Regions from separate parts of the Cupriavidus sp. HMR-1 genome, predicted to be linked through region 1. Evidence: predicted binding sites of a transcription regulator. Region 1 holds the regulator's gene; each other region holds the start of a gene.
What was found. The regulator sigma-54, encoded in region 1, starts transcription at its own class of promoters, with help from an activator protein. The targets are predictions, from matches to a motif close to TGGCANGNAANCTGCTTT.
Positions count from the first base shown of each region.

Region 2: the regulator sigma-54 is predicted to act here: its motif matches at 3,563-3,580, upstream of D769_RS26425 (ammonium transporter).
Region 3: the regulator sigma-54 is predicted to act here: its motif matches at 3,404-3,421, upstream of urtA (urea ABC transporter substrate-binding protein).

Region 1 is NZ_ANKP01000242.1:17,865-22,982, reverse strand. It holds gene lptB (LPS export ABC transporter ATP-binding protein) at 53-844, shown strand; gene D769_RS25625 (RNA polymerase factor sigma-54) at 968-2,446, shown strand; gene raiA (ribosome-associated translation inhibitor RaiA) at 2,497-2,850, shown strand; gene D769_RS25615 (PTS sugar transporter subunit IIA) at 3,326-3,781, shown strand; gene hprK (HPr(Ser) kinase/phosphatase) at 3,850-4,821, shown strand; gene D769_RS25605 (PsiF family protein) at 5,027-5,118, shown strand, end outside.
Region 2 is NZ_ANKP01000247.1:70,014-75,131, forward strand. It holds gene D769_RS26415 (Bcr/CflA family multidrug efflux MFS transporter) at 1-1,190, shown strand, start outside; gene D769_RS26420 (mechanosensitive ion channel family protein) at 1,221-2,087, opposite strand; gene D769_RS26425 (ammonium transporter) at 2,329-3,531, opposite strand; gene D769_RS26430 (HU family DNA-binding protein) at 4,082-4,363, shown strand; gene D769_RS26435 (acyl-CoA thioesterase) at 4,518-5,003, shown strand; gene D769_RS26440 (CreA family protein) at 5,032-5,118, shown strand, end outside.
Region 3 is NZ_ANKP01000045.1:41,104-46,221, reverse strand. It holds gene urtC (urea ABC transporter permease subunit UrtC) at 1-350, opposite strand, end outside; gene urtB (urea ABC transporter permease subunit UrtB) at 352-1,989, opposite strand; gene urtA (urea ABC transporter substrate-binding protein) at 2,090-3,349, opposite strand; gene cyoD (cytochrome o ubiquinol oxidase subunit IV) at 3,667-4,017, opposite strand; gene cyoC (cytochrome o ubiquinol oxidase subunit III) at 4,018-4,662, opposite strand; gene cyoB (cytochrome o ubiquinol oxidase subunit I) at 4,668-5,118, opposite strand, start outside.

The sequences.
Region 1 (5,118 bases):
CCGTCCTCGCAGCCGGCCAAGCCCTGACCGTTTCCAGCTCCATCCGTACCCGATGAACGATACCGCCACGCTCGCCGCCCAGGCTTCTTCCGCCCCATCCACGGATAGCAGCACGCTGGTCGTGCGCCATCTGAAGAAACGCTATGGCTCGCGCACCGTGGTCAAGGACGTCTCGCTCGACGTCAAAAGCGGCGAGGTCGTCGGCCTGCTCGGCCCGAACGGCGCGGGCAAGACCACGTCGTTCTACATGATCGTCGGACTGGTCGCGCTGGACGAAGGCGATATCGTGCTCGATGGCCAGCACATCAGCGGCCTGGCCATCCACGAACGCGCGCGCATGGGACTGTCCTATCTCCCGCAGGAAGCTTCGGTCTTCCGCAAGCTCAACGTCGAGGAGAACATCCGCGCGGTGCTGGAACTGCAGGTGGTCAACGGCAAGTCGCTGCCCAAGCAGGAAATCGATCGCCGGCTCGACTCGCTGCTCGATGACCTGCAGATCGCCCACCTGCGCAACAACCCGGCGCTGTCGCTGTCGGGCGGCGAGCGCCGCCGCGTGGAAATCGCGCGCGCGCTGGCGTCAGCGCCGCGCTTCATCCTGCTCGACGAACCATTCGCGGGCGTGGACCCGATCGCCGTGGGCGAGATCCAGCGCATCGTCAGCTTCCTCAAGGCACGCAACATCGGCGTGCTGATTACCGACCACAACGTGCGGGAAACGCTGGGCATCTGCGACCACGCATACATCATCAGCGAAGGCACCGTGCTGGCCGAAGGACAGCCCGAGGAAATCATCGCCAACGAGTCCGTGCGACGCGTCTATCTGGGCGAAAACTTCCGCATGTGATCAAGCGGCCGCGACGCCGCCTTGCAGCATTCGTCAACTAGCCGTTGGCGATCACGAAGTGCCAGCGATAGGTGATAGCAATTTCCGTTCCAACAACGGGAAGATGCGCATAGAATAGGTCGCATGAAACCATCGCTTCAGCTTCGACTTTCCCAGCATCTGGCTCTGACTCCACAACTGCAGCAGTCCATCCGGCTGCTGCAGTTATCCACACTGGAGCTGCAACAGGAAGTCGAGCAGGCGCTGACCGAGAATCCACTGCTCGAACGCGAGAACGACTGGATCGAAAGCCCGCTGCGCGTGGCCGCGGACGGGTCGGTCAACGTGCAAAGCGCCCCGGCTCCGGCATCTTCCGAACCGCAAGGTAATGGCGACGATCGCGCGAACGGCGCCAACGGCGAAGACGACAGCTACGGCGACAGCTCGGGTGACGATTACGGCAGCGACTGGAGCCTGGACGATTTCGCTCGCCGGCCTCAGGGCGACGAGGACGAGAAGACGCCGATGCAGCTTCGCGAAGCGGAACCCACGCTGCGCGAGTACCTGATGGAACAGCTCACGCCGCTGAAGATCTCCACGCGCGACAAGGGCCTGGCCATCTTCCTGATCGAGTCGCTGGACGACGACGGCTACCTGGGCGCAACGCTCGACGAGATCTGCTCGGAACTACCCAAGGAACTCGAATTCGAAGTCGATGAAGTGCAGGCGATACTGACCCTGCTGCAGAGCTTCGACCCTCCTGGCGTGGGTGCGCGCAACGCCGCAGAATGCCTCACCTTGCAACTGCGCCGTCTGCAGCATCCACAGCGGGACCTTGCATTATCGATCGTCAACCACCACCTGGAGTTATTGGCCGTGCGTGACTACACGCGGCTCAAGAAAGCCCTGCAGGTTGACGAAATTGCACTTAAGGCCGCGCACGATCTGATCCGCTCGCTCGCACCGTATCCCGGACATGCCTACAGCCGTCCGGAAGCGGACTTCGTGGTACCGGATGTGTTCGTGCGCAAGAGTGGCAGTAGCTGGATCGCGCAGCTCAATCCCGACGTGATGCCGCGTCTGCGCATCAACGACATGTATGCGCAGATTTTGCGCGGTGCAAAAGGGGAAGCGGGCGCGGCCGGGCTGCAGCAGAAGCTCCAGGAGGCGCGGTGGCTCATCAAGAACATTCAGCAGCGTTTCGACACGATCCTGCGTGTTGCGCAGGCAATTGTGGAACGTCAAAAGAACTTTTTCTCGCACGGGGAAATCGCGATGCGCCCCTTGGTTTTGCGGGAGATTGCCGATACACTGGGTCTACACGAGTCGACCATTTCCCGGGTGACTACGAATAAATACATGGCCACGCCGATGGGTACTTTCGAGTTGAAGTACTTCTTTGGTAGCCACGTCTCCACGGAGACTGGCGGCGCGGCCTCATCCACGGCGATCCGCGCGCTGATCAAGCAACTGATAGGAGCCGAAGAACCCAGGAATCCCCTTTCCGACAGCCGCATCGCCGAGTTGCTGGGCGAACAGGGCTTTGTGGTCGCACGCCGCACGGTGGCCAAGTACCGCGAAGCGCTGAAGATCCCCGCAGTCAATCTCCGCAAGACTTTGTAGCCGAGCCGCAACCGCCTGCCTGGTGCGGCTCTTTCAGAAGGAGAAGCGCTATGAACTTCAAGATCAGTGGACACCACCTCGACATCACGCCGCCGCTGCGTGAGTATGTGGAAACGAAACTGGAGCGAATTGTCAGACATTTCGATCAGGTCATTGGCGTAAGCGTGCTGCTATCCGTAGACAACCACAAGGAAAAGGACAAGCGTCAGTACGCGGAAATCAACCTGCACCTCAAGGGCAAGGACATCTTCGTCGAAGCGCATCATGAAGACCTTTATGCTGCAATCGACTGTCTGGTCGACAAGCTCGACCGCCAGGTGATCCGCTACAAGGACCGCGTGCAAGGGCATGACCGGGAAGCGGTCAAGTACCAGATGGCTGCCGAACAACTACAACAACAATAAGTCGGCGGCGACACCAGGTCGCCCCTGAGAGGATAGATAGGAAGAGCAAAGCCGCGCATCTGCGCGGCTTTTTTGATGGGCGCGATGCGGATGCGCCGCTGGCGCACCCGTTACCTGAGTACCAGCCCTGCAACATTTGGTCAGCCGGGGGTGTTCGCAACTGACGCCGCTCGGTGTATGCTGCGCCATACAACAACTACAGACAGGACGGCCCCGGACAACCGGCCCGGCATTCCGCGTGGCGAAAGATCGCGCGACGGCGGGTGCAGTTTTCTGGGTGGGCAATCCGACCGGCAAGCTCGCGGCACCACTCGCGGCGCCGGCGCCGCAGCGCACAAGTGCGCAGTGGCCCTGCTCTATAATGGCCGGACGCTCCAATGCGGGCGTCCTTTTGCGCTCAATAGCCTGAATTGCCCAACGCAGCGGGACGACTCATGTGCGTCGGCTCGCCTTTCTGACTCCTCGTGCATCGCCCATGAATCGTTTGGCCAAATTGCTGCCACCCGGCAACATTAATCTCGACGTCACCGTCACCAGCAAGAAGCGGGTCTTCGAGCAAGCCGGGCTCCTGTTCGAGAACAACCATGGCGTGGCCCGGGCCACCGTGACCGACAACCTGTTCGCGCGCGAATCGCTCGGGTCCACCGGTCTTGGCGCCGGCGTCGCCATTCCGCATGGTCGCATCAAGGGACTCAAACAGCCCCTGGCTGCCTTCATGCGCCTGGCCGAGCCGATCCCGTTCGAATCGCCCGACGGCAAACCGGTGGCGCTGCTGATCTTCCTGCTTGTGCCCGAGCAGGCCACCCAGCAGCATCTGGAAATTCTTTCGGAAATCGCCCAGTTGTTGTCGGACCGGGAAATGCGCGAAGGACTGGCCACGTTACCCACGCCCGAAGCGGTCCACGAATTACTGACCCAGTGGCACCCCTGACACGACGGCAGGCCAGCGCAGCCTGACGCGATACCCGCGATACAGCCCCTCCCGAAAAGTCATCCCGCATGGAACTCACCGGCGTCACCTCCCAGTCGATCTTCGACGACAACGCAGCCGACATCAAACTCTCCTGGGTCGCCGGTCTGGAAGGGGCCGATCGAGCCTTCGACGTGGAATTCGCGCGTGAGGCGACATCGGCAGCCGATCTGGTCGGCCACCTGAACCTCATCCACCCGAACCGGATTCAGGTGCTCGGCAAACCCGAGATCCTTTACTACCAGCGCCTCGACGACGAACCCCGCAAACGTCAGATGGGCGAGCTGATCCTGCTCGAGCCGCCATTCCTGGTGGTGGCGGATGGCATGGAGCCGCCGCCCGATCTGGAACTGCGCTGCACGCGCTCGTCGACTCCGCTGTTCACGACGCCGGTATCCTCGGCGGCCGTCATCGACCACCTCCGCCTGTACCTGTCGCGCATCTCCGCGCCGCGCGTCACCATGCACGGCGTGTTCCTCGACATTCTCGGCATGGGCGTGCTGATCATGGGTGAGTCGGGCCTTGGCAAGAGCGAACTGGGCCTGGAACTGATCTCGCGCGGACATGGCCTGGTGGCCGACGACGCCGTCGATTTCGTGCGGCTTGGCCCGGATTTCATTGAGGGCCGCTGCCCGCCGCTGCTGCAGAACCTGCTTGAAGTCCGCGGCCTGGGCCTGCTCGACATCAAGACGATCTTCGGTGAGACCGCCGTGCGGCGGAAGATGAAGCTCAAGCTCGTGGTGCAATTGGTGCGCCGCAACGACGGCGAATTCGAGCGCCTGCCGCTTGATTCCCAGTACCTCGACGTTCTTGGCCTCCCGATCCACATGGTGAAGATCCAGGTGGCAGCTGGCCGAAACCTTGCCGTGCTGGTGGAAGCCGCCGTCCGCAATACGATACTGCGCCTGCGTGGCATCGATACCCTGCGCGACTTCATGGACCGTCAGCGGGCAGCGATGCAGGCCGACGTGGTTTCCCGCGGCCAGGGTCGGCTGCTCTGATCAGACAATTCCGGCGGTTTTGTGAAACGCCGGCGTCGCTTTCAATTGCTTACAAGCGGCCGGCCTCCCCTCGTCAACGCGCTTTGGGCGCGCGCCGTTTTGTGCTTCAATGGGCATCGAGCCCAGTCCGGTACCGCCAGCCGCCGTGCTGCATCCTGAAGGTCGGCGTCCGGCCATGATGTGTTTCCACAGCCAGGAGAGAAGCATGAAGAAACTGATCGCGATGTGCGTGCTGGTTACCCCTCTGTTCGCCACGGGCGCGTTCGCCCAGGGCGCCTCGGCCCCGGCCGCTGAAAA
Region 2 (5,118 bases), on a different contig from region 1:
TTCCCCTCTGGCTTCTGATTTGCGCGTCGCTGACCGCCATCGCGCCGCTGTCCATCGATATGTACCTGCCGAGCTTTCCGACGTTGGCAGCGGATCTGCATACCGACATCGGACAGGTGCAGCTGACGCTCGGCACGTTTCTGGTTGGGCTGGCGATAGGGCAGGCGTTTTACGGCCCGATCAGCGATCGCTTCGGCCGCAAGCCGCCGCTGTACGTCGGACTCACGATCTATGGCGCGGCGGCCGCAGGCTGTGCGATGGCGTCGACCGTCGATTCGTTGATGCTCTGGCGGTTCCTGCAGGCGCTCGGTGGCTGTACCGGCCTGGTGGTCTCGCGCGCGGTGATTCGCGACCGGATGGAAGCCCATGAGTCGGCGCGGGCGTACTCCTCGCTGATGCTCGTGATGGGCCTCGCGCCGATCCTGGCGCCGCTGATTGGTGGCGCGGTGCTGGCGGCTTCCGGTTGGCGCGCGATCTTCTGGATTCACTGTGGCGCAGCGGTGCTGCTGCTGTGGTTCGTCCACGCGCGCATGGAGGAGTCGCTCGACGTGCAGCGCCGCCGGACACTGCATCCGGTTGCAGTGCTGCGTAGTTACTGGGAGTTGCTGCGCGATCGCGAATTTCTTGGCTATTCGCTGGCGGCGGGATGCGTGCAGGGCGGCATGTTCGCCTATATTGCGGGGTCGCCGTTTGTGCTGATCGAACTGCATGGCATCGATCCCTCCCACTACGGCTTTGTTTTCGGGGCGAATGCGTTTGGCCTGATCGGCATGTCGCAGGTCAATACCCGCCTGGTCCGCGCTCGCGCGCTTGACGATGTGTTGCGCGTGGCGCTGTTCGCGCCTTGCGTGGCAGGTCTCGTCCTGGCCGGCACAGCCCTGATCGGCTGGACAACGCTTCCGGTACTGCTGGTCTGCTTCTTCGTATTCCTGTCGGGCCTTGGCTGCATCACGCCGAACGCCTCGGCCTTGGCACTATCCCACCAGAGTCATCGCGCCGGCACGGCTTCGGCGCTGATGGGCACGTTGCAGTTCGGCTTTGGCACGCTGGCAGGCGCGGCGGTCAGCCTCTGGCACGATGGCACCGCGCTGCCGCTGGCCGTTGTCATGGCGGTCTGCGGCAGCGGCGCGGTCGTGCTGCGTCTCTACGGGCGGGCAGGTATGCGGCAGCGCTCCCAATCCGCAACCTGATCCCGCCGAGCTTGCCTGGCCCAATCAGGCTCAGGCCGCCTGGTTTGCCGGCGCGCCCGATGCCACCGATACGGCCGGCGCGTTCTGCATCACCACGACCTGGGCCGGCATCGGCGCCTGGAAGCCCGCCTGGCCGAAGCTGTCGCGAATCGTGCGGTTGGTATCGAAATAGACCTGCCAGTAGTGATCGGTATGGCAGTAGGGGCGGACGGCCAGGACCGGGCCAACCAGTGTGAATTCCAGGATCTCGACATCGACGGGCGGTTCGGTCAGCACGTTCGGAATGGCCGCGATCTTTTCCTTGAGCAAAGCCGTGGCGGCTGCCACGTCAGTCGACCCGGCAAGTTGCGCCTTCAAATCGACCCGGCGGAACGCATTGGCCGAGAAATTCTGGATCGTGTCACTGAAGATCTTGTTGTTGCCGACGACCGTCATGACGTTGTCAGGTGTGTCGAGCGTGGTGGAGAACAGGCCGATCTCGCGCACCGTGCCGGTGACACCACCGACCGATACAAAATCTCCGACCTTGAACGGACGCAGGACCACCAGGAACGCGCCGGCCGCGAAGTTCGACATCAGGCCAGACCAGGCCATACCGATAGCAACACCGGCTGCGGCGATCAGTGCCGCGAACGTCGTAGTCTGGATGCCGAAGTAGCCGAGGATGCCGATGACCAGCACGACATTCAGCGTGACGGTAACGATCGAGCCAACGTAGCGCAGCAGCGTCGGGTCTACCTTTTGCCTGGCCAGCGAATTCTGGACCATGCGCACCACGAAATGAATCAGCCAGCGGCCGACCACCCAGAAGGCGAGGGCGGCAAGGATCTTGACGCCGAAAACAGTGGCATAGCCATAAATCACATCGCGGATGCTTTGCAACGAAGAAGTATCCATAGGGGCACGCTCCAATTCTTTATGGAAAAGTGAAAATCAGGCACTGCAGAATCTGCGCAAATCGGTGTGGATGGTGCCAGGGCTGCAAGACACGCCTGTGTCGGCGTTGCTTCGGGAGCCCAAGGGCATTATTGGGCGCGTCGAGATCAAAGTTCAAGTTAATCTTTGTGAACACAAAGTAAAACGGCCGGATGATTCCGGCCGTTTTATTTGGGGCGATTCGAGACTGCAAGCGTTTCGATTACCAGCTCGTTTCACGCTCCGGTGTGGCGGAGATGCGGTGCAGCGTCAGGTCGGCGCCGTTGTACTCCTCCTCGGCATCCAGGCGAATGCCGACGACCTTCTTCAGCGTGCCGTAGACCACGGTGCCGCCCACCAGGGCAATCACGATCCCCATGGTCGTGCCGATGAACTGGGCCACGATCGAGACGCCGCCAATGCCGCCAAGCGCGTGGCTGCCGAAGATGCCTGCGGCGATGCCGCCCCAGGCGCCGCACAGGCCGTGCAGGGGCCAGACACCAAGCACGTCGTCGATGTGCCACTTGTTCTGCGCCAGCGTAAACAGATGAACGAACAGCACGCCAGCAACCGCACCGGTAATCAGCGCGCCCAGCGGATGCATCAGGTCCGAGCCCGCGCAAACGGCGACCAGGCCTGCCAGGGGACCGTTATACGCAAAGCCGGGATCGTTGCGGCCGGCCCACCACGCGGCCAGCGTGCCACCCGCCATTGCCATCAGCGAGTTGATGGCGACAAGGCCGCTGATCTTGTCGACGGTCTGCGCGCTCATCACATTGAAGCCGAACCAGCCCACCGCCAGTACCCAGGCGCCCAGCGCGAGGAACGGAATATTCGAGGGCGGGTGCGCGCTGATGCGGCCATCCTTCTGATAGCGGCCGCGGCGCGCGCCCAGCAGCAGCACCGCCGGCAGCGCGATCCAGCCGCCGACAGCGTGGACCACCACCGAGCCGGCGAAATCATGGAACGGCGCACCGGTCACGGAGGCGATCCAGTCCTGGATGCCGAATCGGTTGTTCCACGCGATGCCTTCGAAGAAGGGGTAGACGAAACCGACCAGCACGAATGTAGCTGCCAGTTGCGGGTTAAATCGCGAGCGCTCGGCAATACCGCCCGAGATAATCGCCGGGATGGCCGCCGCAAATGTGGCCAGAAAGAAGAACTTCACCAGCTCATAGCCGCTTTTTTGCGCCAGTACATCTGCCCCGGACATGAATTGCACGCCGTAGGCGACCGTATAACCGATAAAAAAGTATGAAATCGTCGAGACCGCGAAATCGACCAGGATCTTGACCAGGGCATTGACCTGATTTTTCTTGCGGACGGTGCCAAGCTCCAGGAATGCGAACCCCGCGTGCATGGCTAGCACCAGGATTGCGCCAAGCAGGATGAACATTGCATCCGTACCGGTTTTCAAGTTGTCCATCGTTGCCCCATGCTCAAAATGGGAGCATGGGTATGCAAAAGCCGTTCCAGATCTGGGCATGAACGCCGAAAAACCGCGCAAACTCAGTGCGCGTGGCACTTGGATGGCGTTTCGGGCCACTCTGAGTCGTGGCATGCCAACGCCCAAAAAGAGGGAATGAGGTGCAAATGCGCCGTGATGGCGCACGTTGTGTTGTCAAAGCAGACCCGAAACGGTGCATTGCACCTGAACTGGGCGCTGTTGAGTCTGCGGGGGATTGGTACCTGGTAAATGGGGGCGAGTGTTCCAGTGACGGGTACGGCAATTTCTCCGGGAATGTCAACGCGCGATATTCGGTATGCCGGACAGCCGCAAAAAGTGACGTTTCGATTCTCGGAATAGAGGGGGAGAACGCCCGCTAAGTCTTGCCACAGAACGATTTCCGGCAGTTTTCGTTGCATTGGTGCCACTGGGGATTGCCCAAGGCACAAAGGGCAGATTAGACTGCGCCGATCGGACTTCTGCCATGCGGTAAAAGTCCGGTGACGACGACCAACAAGGGAAATCAGCCATGAATAAAGGTGAACTGGTATCGGCCATCGCCGCGGAAGCAGAACTCAGCAACGCCGCCGCCGAGCGCGCGCTGAACGCTGCGCTGGACAGTATCAAGAAGGCAGTGGCCAAGGGCGACTCTGTCACTCTGGTGGGTTTTGGCAGCTTCAGCTCGGGCAAACGTGCTGCCCGCACCGGTCGTAATCCGCGCACCGGCGAAACGATCAAGATTCCTGCGGCCAAGACTGTGAAGTTTTCGGCAGGTCAGGGTTTCAAGGACGCTGTGAACAAGAAGAAGTAAGCACATCGCGTCTGAGAAGCAAAGAAAGCGGCCTGTGGGGCCGCTTTTCTTTTGTCGGAAGTTTCTTGCATGGCTGGGGTGGGCCGGACTCCCATTCACGCACGCGGCGAGTTACACTGCCGGCGCCTGAATGCCCGAATCTGGATTTCCTGCGATGAACGATTTGTCCCACCAGCTTTCCATGACCGTGCTGATGACGCCGGACATGGCCAATTTCTCCGGCAATGTCCACGGCGGCACGATCCTGAAATACCTCGATATGGTGGCCTACGCCTGCGCCAGCCGCTATGCCGGCCGCTACGTGGTTACGCTGTCGGTGGACCAGGTGATGTTCCGCCAGCCGATCCACGTGGGCGAACTCGTGACGTTCCTGGCTGCCGTCAACTTTACGGGCCGCAGCTCGATGGAGATCGGTATCAAGGTCGTGACCGAGAATATCCGCAGCAAGGTCGTGCGCCATACCAATAGCTGCTACTTCACAATGGTCGCCGTCGACGACAATGGTGCGCCGGCCGAGGTGCCGCCGCTGCAGCCGCGTGACGAAGTGGAGCGCCAGCGTTTTGAAGCCGCCAAGCAGAGACGCGCGCTGCGCCAGGAAATGGAACGTCGCCACGACGAAATCAAGGGCGCTACGCCCTGACCCCGACATGACCAGACTTCGTATCGGCATGGCCGCGGGCCTTGCCTTCGGTATGCTTGCCTGCGCGGCACAGGCTGAAGAAATCGGCAGTGTTTCCACCAATTTCCGCATGACG
Region 3 (5,118 bases), on a different contig from region 1:
TAGACACCTTCGCGACCGATCGACCGCATCAGGTACATGCCCATCGCATACCCGCCCAGCGCGAAGAACAGACCATGGCCGAGGCTCAGGATGCCGCAATAGCCCCACACCAGATCGAGCGCAATGGCCGCCAGCGCGAAGCACATGATCTTGCCGATCAACGTCAACGCATAGGCCGACAGATGCAGCGCGTGGCCTTCCGGCACGACCAGCGCGCAGACTGGCACGCCGATCGCCACGACCAGGGTCAGTACCGCCATCGCCATCCACATGCGCGTGGAGAACAGCGGCTGGCGTTCCGGCACGGATAGCGTGAATGGCTTGCCGGGTTTCGAGGAAAAGCTGCTCATGTCAGGCCTCCGCGCTGCGCCCCTTGAGCGCGAAAAGTCCTTGTGGCCGCTTCTGGATGAACAGCACGATCAGCACGAGGACGAAGATCTTGGCCAGCACCGCGCCATAGAACGGCTCGATGAATTTGTTGATGATGCCGAGGCCGAACGCGCCCACGATCGTGCCCGCCAGCTGCCCGACGCCACCCAGCACCACCACCATGAACGAGTCGATGATGTAGGCTTGCCCCAGGTCCGGGCCCACGTTGCCGATCTGCGAGAGCGCGCAACCGCCGAGCCCGGCGATGCCGGCGCCAAATGCGAACGCGTAGCTGTCCACCTTCCACGTCCGCACGCCCACGCAGGCCGCCATCGTGCGGTTCTGCGTCGTGGCGCGCACGAACAGGCCCAGGCGCGTGCGATTCAGCACCGCCCATGCCACCGTCACCACGCCCAGCGCGAACAGGATGATGATGATGCGGTTGTACGGAATCACGAGCCCGGCGAGTGCCTCGATGCCGCCGCTCATCCACGCAGGATTGGCCACTTCCACGTTCTGCGCGCCGAAGATCGTACGCACGGCCTGCATCATCAGCAGGCTGACACCGAACGTGGCCAGCAGCGTCTCCAGCGGGCGGCCATAGAGATGGCGCAGCACGATTCGCTCGAGCGCGAAACCAACGGCTCCGGCAGCCAGGAACGACACCGGCACGGCCGCCACGAGGTACCAGTCAAACGCATTGGGCGCGTAGGCACGAAACAGCGTCTGCACCACGTAGGTGGCATAGGCGCCGATCATCAGAAACTCGCCGTGCGCCATGTTGATGACGCCGATCAGCCCGTACGTGATTGCCAGACCCAGCGCCGCCAGCAGCAGCACGCTGCCAAGGCTCAGACCCGCGAACAGGTTGCCGAGCAGTTCGGCGCGGCGCTGTTCGGTCCGCAACTGGTCAATGGCCACTTGCGCGGCCACACGCACGCCTTCGTCGGCCTCCTTGTACTTGCCGGCCGCGTCGCGCTCGACCAACGGCATCAGCTTCTGGCGCGATTGCGGATTGCTGTCGTGGCCGAGGATGCGAATCGCCTCGATACGCGCGTCCCGGCCCGCTTCGGCACCTTGCGCGAGAACCGTGTTGGCCCAGATCACGTCGAGCCTCGCCCGCAGTCCGGCATCGGCCTCGGCCTTGCGCGCGGCCTCCACCGCCGCACGCGAAGCGTTCTCCGGTTGATCGAACAGCGTACTGATGGCCTGCGTGCGCACCGCGATGTCCGGTGACTGCAGCTCCAGGCTGCTCGCGGCACTATCGACGATGGCGCGCAGGCTGTTATTCAGCGTCAGCGATTCGAGCTCGTCCGCCTTCACGGTGACCGGCTTGCCGGTGACCGCGTCGACGGTCTTGTCGCCATCCTGGCGCACCATGCCGACGGAGGGCGCGTACTGCAGCGCGTCATCCTGCAAGGCCTTCAGGATCGGGCCAGCCTGCTCCGCCGGCGCCTGAGTGAGCTTGTTCAGCGCTGCGGTCTTGGCATCGTAGTCATCCTCGGCCAATGGCTTGAGGTCGGCCTGCGTCAGCGGCGTGGCGGCCCACAACGGTGCCGCGGCCAGCAGCAGCGCGGCGAGCATGACACGCAGCCATGTACGGATATTGGGTCGGTGCATTCAGGAGCCTGGTTCGCGCGATGGATCGCATCTTGGGGTTGTTGGCGTTCACCTGTGGTTTGCTCCCACTCCCGAGCTCGGGAGTGGGAGCAACAGACCGTCAGTTCCCCGCCACCTTGTCCGCCTTGCCTTCATTGCCGGCGATGAACGGGCTCCACGGCTGCGCGCGGACCGGCTTCGGCGTCTTCCACACCACCGAGAACTGGCCGTCGCCCTTGACCTCGCCAATCATCACGGGCTTGTAGAGATGGTGGTTGTCACCCATCGTCAGCGTGAAGCCATCGGGCGCCTTGAAGGTCTGGCCGTACATCGCGGCACGCACCTTGTCCGGATCGGTGCTGCCTGCCTTCTTCACGGCCTGCGCCCACATATGGATGCCCACGTAGGTAGCTTCCATCGGGTCGTTGGTCACGCGCTTGTCGCCGCCCGGCAGGTTGTTGGCCTTGACCCACGCGGCCCACTGCTTCTTGAACGCCTCGTTCTCGGGGTTCTTGACCGACATGAAGTAGTTCCATGCAGCCAGATGGCCCACCAGCGGCTTGGTGTCGATGCCGCGCAGTTCTTCCTCGCCGACCGAGAAGGCCACCACCGGCACGTCCTTGGCCTTCAGGCCGGCGTTGCCGAGTTCCTTGTAGAACGGCACGTTCGAGTCGCCATTGATCGTGGAGATCACGGCGGTCTTGCCACCCTGCGAGAACTTCTTGATGTTGGCGACGATGGTCTGGTAGTCGCTATGGCCGAACGGGGTGTAGACCTCTTCGATGTCCTTGTCTTCCACGCCCTTGCTCTTCAGGAACGCACGCAGGATCTTGTTGGTAGTGCGCGGATAGACGTAGTCGGTACCCAGCAGGAAGAAGCGCTTCGCGCCGCCGCCCTCCTTGCTCATCAGGTATTCCACCGCCGGGATCGCCTGCTGGTTGGGTGCCGCGCCCGTGTAGAACACGTTCTTCGACATCTCCTCACCTTCGTACTGCACCGGGTAGAACAGCAGCGCGTTGGTTTCCTCATAGACCGGGAGCACCGACTTGCGCGATACCGACGTCCAGCATCCGAACGTGACCGCTACCTTGTCCTTGGTGATGAGCTGACGCGCCTTCTCCGCGAAGAGCGGCCAGTTGGAAGCGGGGTCCACCACCACGGGCTCGAGCTTGCGGCCCAGCACGCCGCCGCTCTTGTTGATCTCGTCGATCGTCATCAGCGCCACGTCCTTGAGCGACGTTTCGGAGATGGCCATCGTGCCCGATAGCGAATGCAGGATGCCGACCTTGATCGGCTCCTTGGTCTGCGCCATCAGCGGGCTGGTACCGATCATCGCCGCGGCGGCCACCGCCGACAGCTTCAGCATGTCACGTCGTTTCATTGCAGCTCCCAGTTTGTCGTATGTGATTAGGGACTACGCACCCCGGAGAGCACATCTGCAACTAGCGTGCCAAGGGAAACACGCATGACCGGGTCACCATTACGTGACAAATCGACGGGAGGAAGGCCGTGCCGCACCACGCTGGTGCCGCCGACGGGGCCGGAGGGAAATCCGCAGGCGCACCGCGAATGTGCAGCGCCGTTCGGGTGCGGTCCGGCGTGAACCGGTGCAGCCGTGGCCGATGCCGGTGCGTTGCGCACCGTGGCCAATAAAAAACGGGGCCCGAAGGCCCCGTTTTCAAACAACCGTATGAACCGTTACTTCATCCACGGCATCATGTTGGCGTTCATGTTGTGCATGATCCAGAGCGAACCGGCCAGCACAATGAACAGGATCAGTACCGTGAACAGCAGCGCCATCACGTTCCAGCGCTGACCGTTCGAACCATCCAGATGCAGGAAGTACTTCAGGTGCACGACGATCTGAACGGCCGCCATGCCCAGGATGATCCACAGCATGGTGCCGCGTTCCATCGTGCCGTCCATGACGATCTTGAACGGAATCACGGTCAGGATCACCGCCAGCACGAAGCCGATCACATACGACTTGACGCTGCTGTGGCCATGCGACGCGCCGTGAGCGGCGGTCGAAGCGTGTTGCTGTGCCATTTACATTGCTCCCATCAGGTAGACCACGGTGAACACACCGATCCAGACCACGTCCAGGAAGTGCCAGAACAGGCTGAGGCAGTTCAGGCGCTTGGCCACGACCGGGGTCAGGCCCTTCTTCGACAGTTGCCACATCAGCACGAGCATCCACAGCATGCCGCTGGCAACGTGCAGACCGTGGGTACCCACGAGCGTGAAGAACGACGACAGGAACGCGCTGCGGCTCGGGCCGGCACCCTCGTGAATCAGGTGCGCGAACTCGTTGATTTCCATGCCCATGAACGCGGCGCCCAGCAGGAACGTCACGCCCAGCCAGAACATCACGCGGCCCTTCTGATGGTTCTGCATCGACACCATGGCAAAGCCATAGGTGATCGACGAGAACAGCAGGATGGCGGTTTCCACGAGCACGTAGTTGAGCTCGAAGATCTCCTTGCCCGACGGGCCACCCGCCACTTCGCCGCGCAGGACGGCGAAGGCGGCGAACAGGCACGCGAACAAGATGCAGTCGCTCATCAGGTACAGCCAGAAACCGAAGACGGTGTTCTCGCTGGTGTCGTGATGCGCGTGGTCGTGCGCCTCGTCGTGCGAGTGCGCATGCGCAGGGGCTTTCGCCCCGAAGCGGTCAAGAACTTCTGTCGACATAGTTATCAGCCCTGGGCAGCAATGCGCTGCTGGTAGCGCGTTTCGATCTGCTCGACCTCGGAGGCCGGCACGTAGTAATCGATGTGGTCATCGTTGGCGCGGCGGATGAACGCTACGACCATGCCGATCAGGCCCACGGCGGCAAGCCACCAGATGTGCCACGTCAGCGCGAAGCCCAGCGCCAGGCTGAATGCACCCATGTAGAAACCAGCCGCGGTGTTCTTCGGCATGTGAATCTGCTCGAAGCCATCCGTGCGGATCTTCTCGCCACGGGCCTTCATGTCGGCGAACGCGTCCAGGTCACGCACCACCGGGGTGTGCGCGAAGTTGTAGAACGCCGGGGGCGACGAAGTTGCCCATTCCAGCGTGCGGCCACCCCACGGGTCGCCCGTCACGTCTGCCAGCTTCTTGCGGTCGCGGATCGACACGACGATCTGCAGCACCTGGAAGAAGATA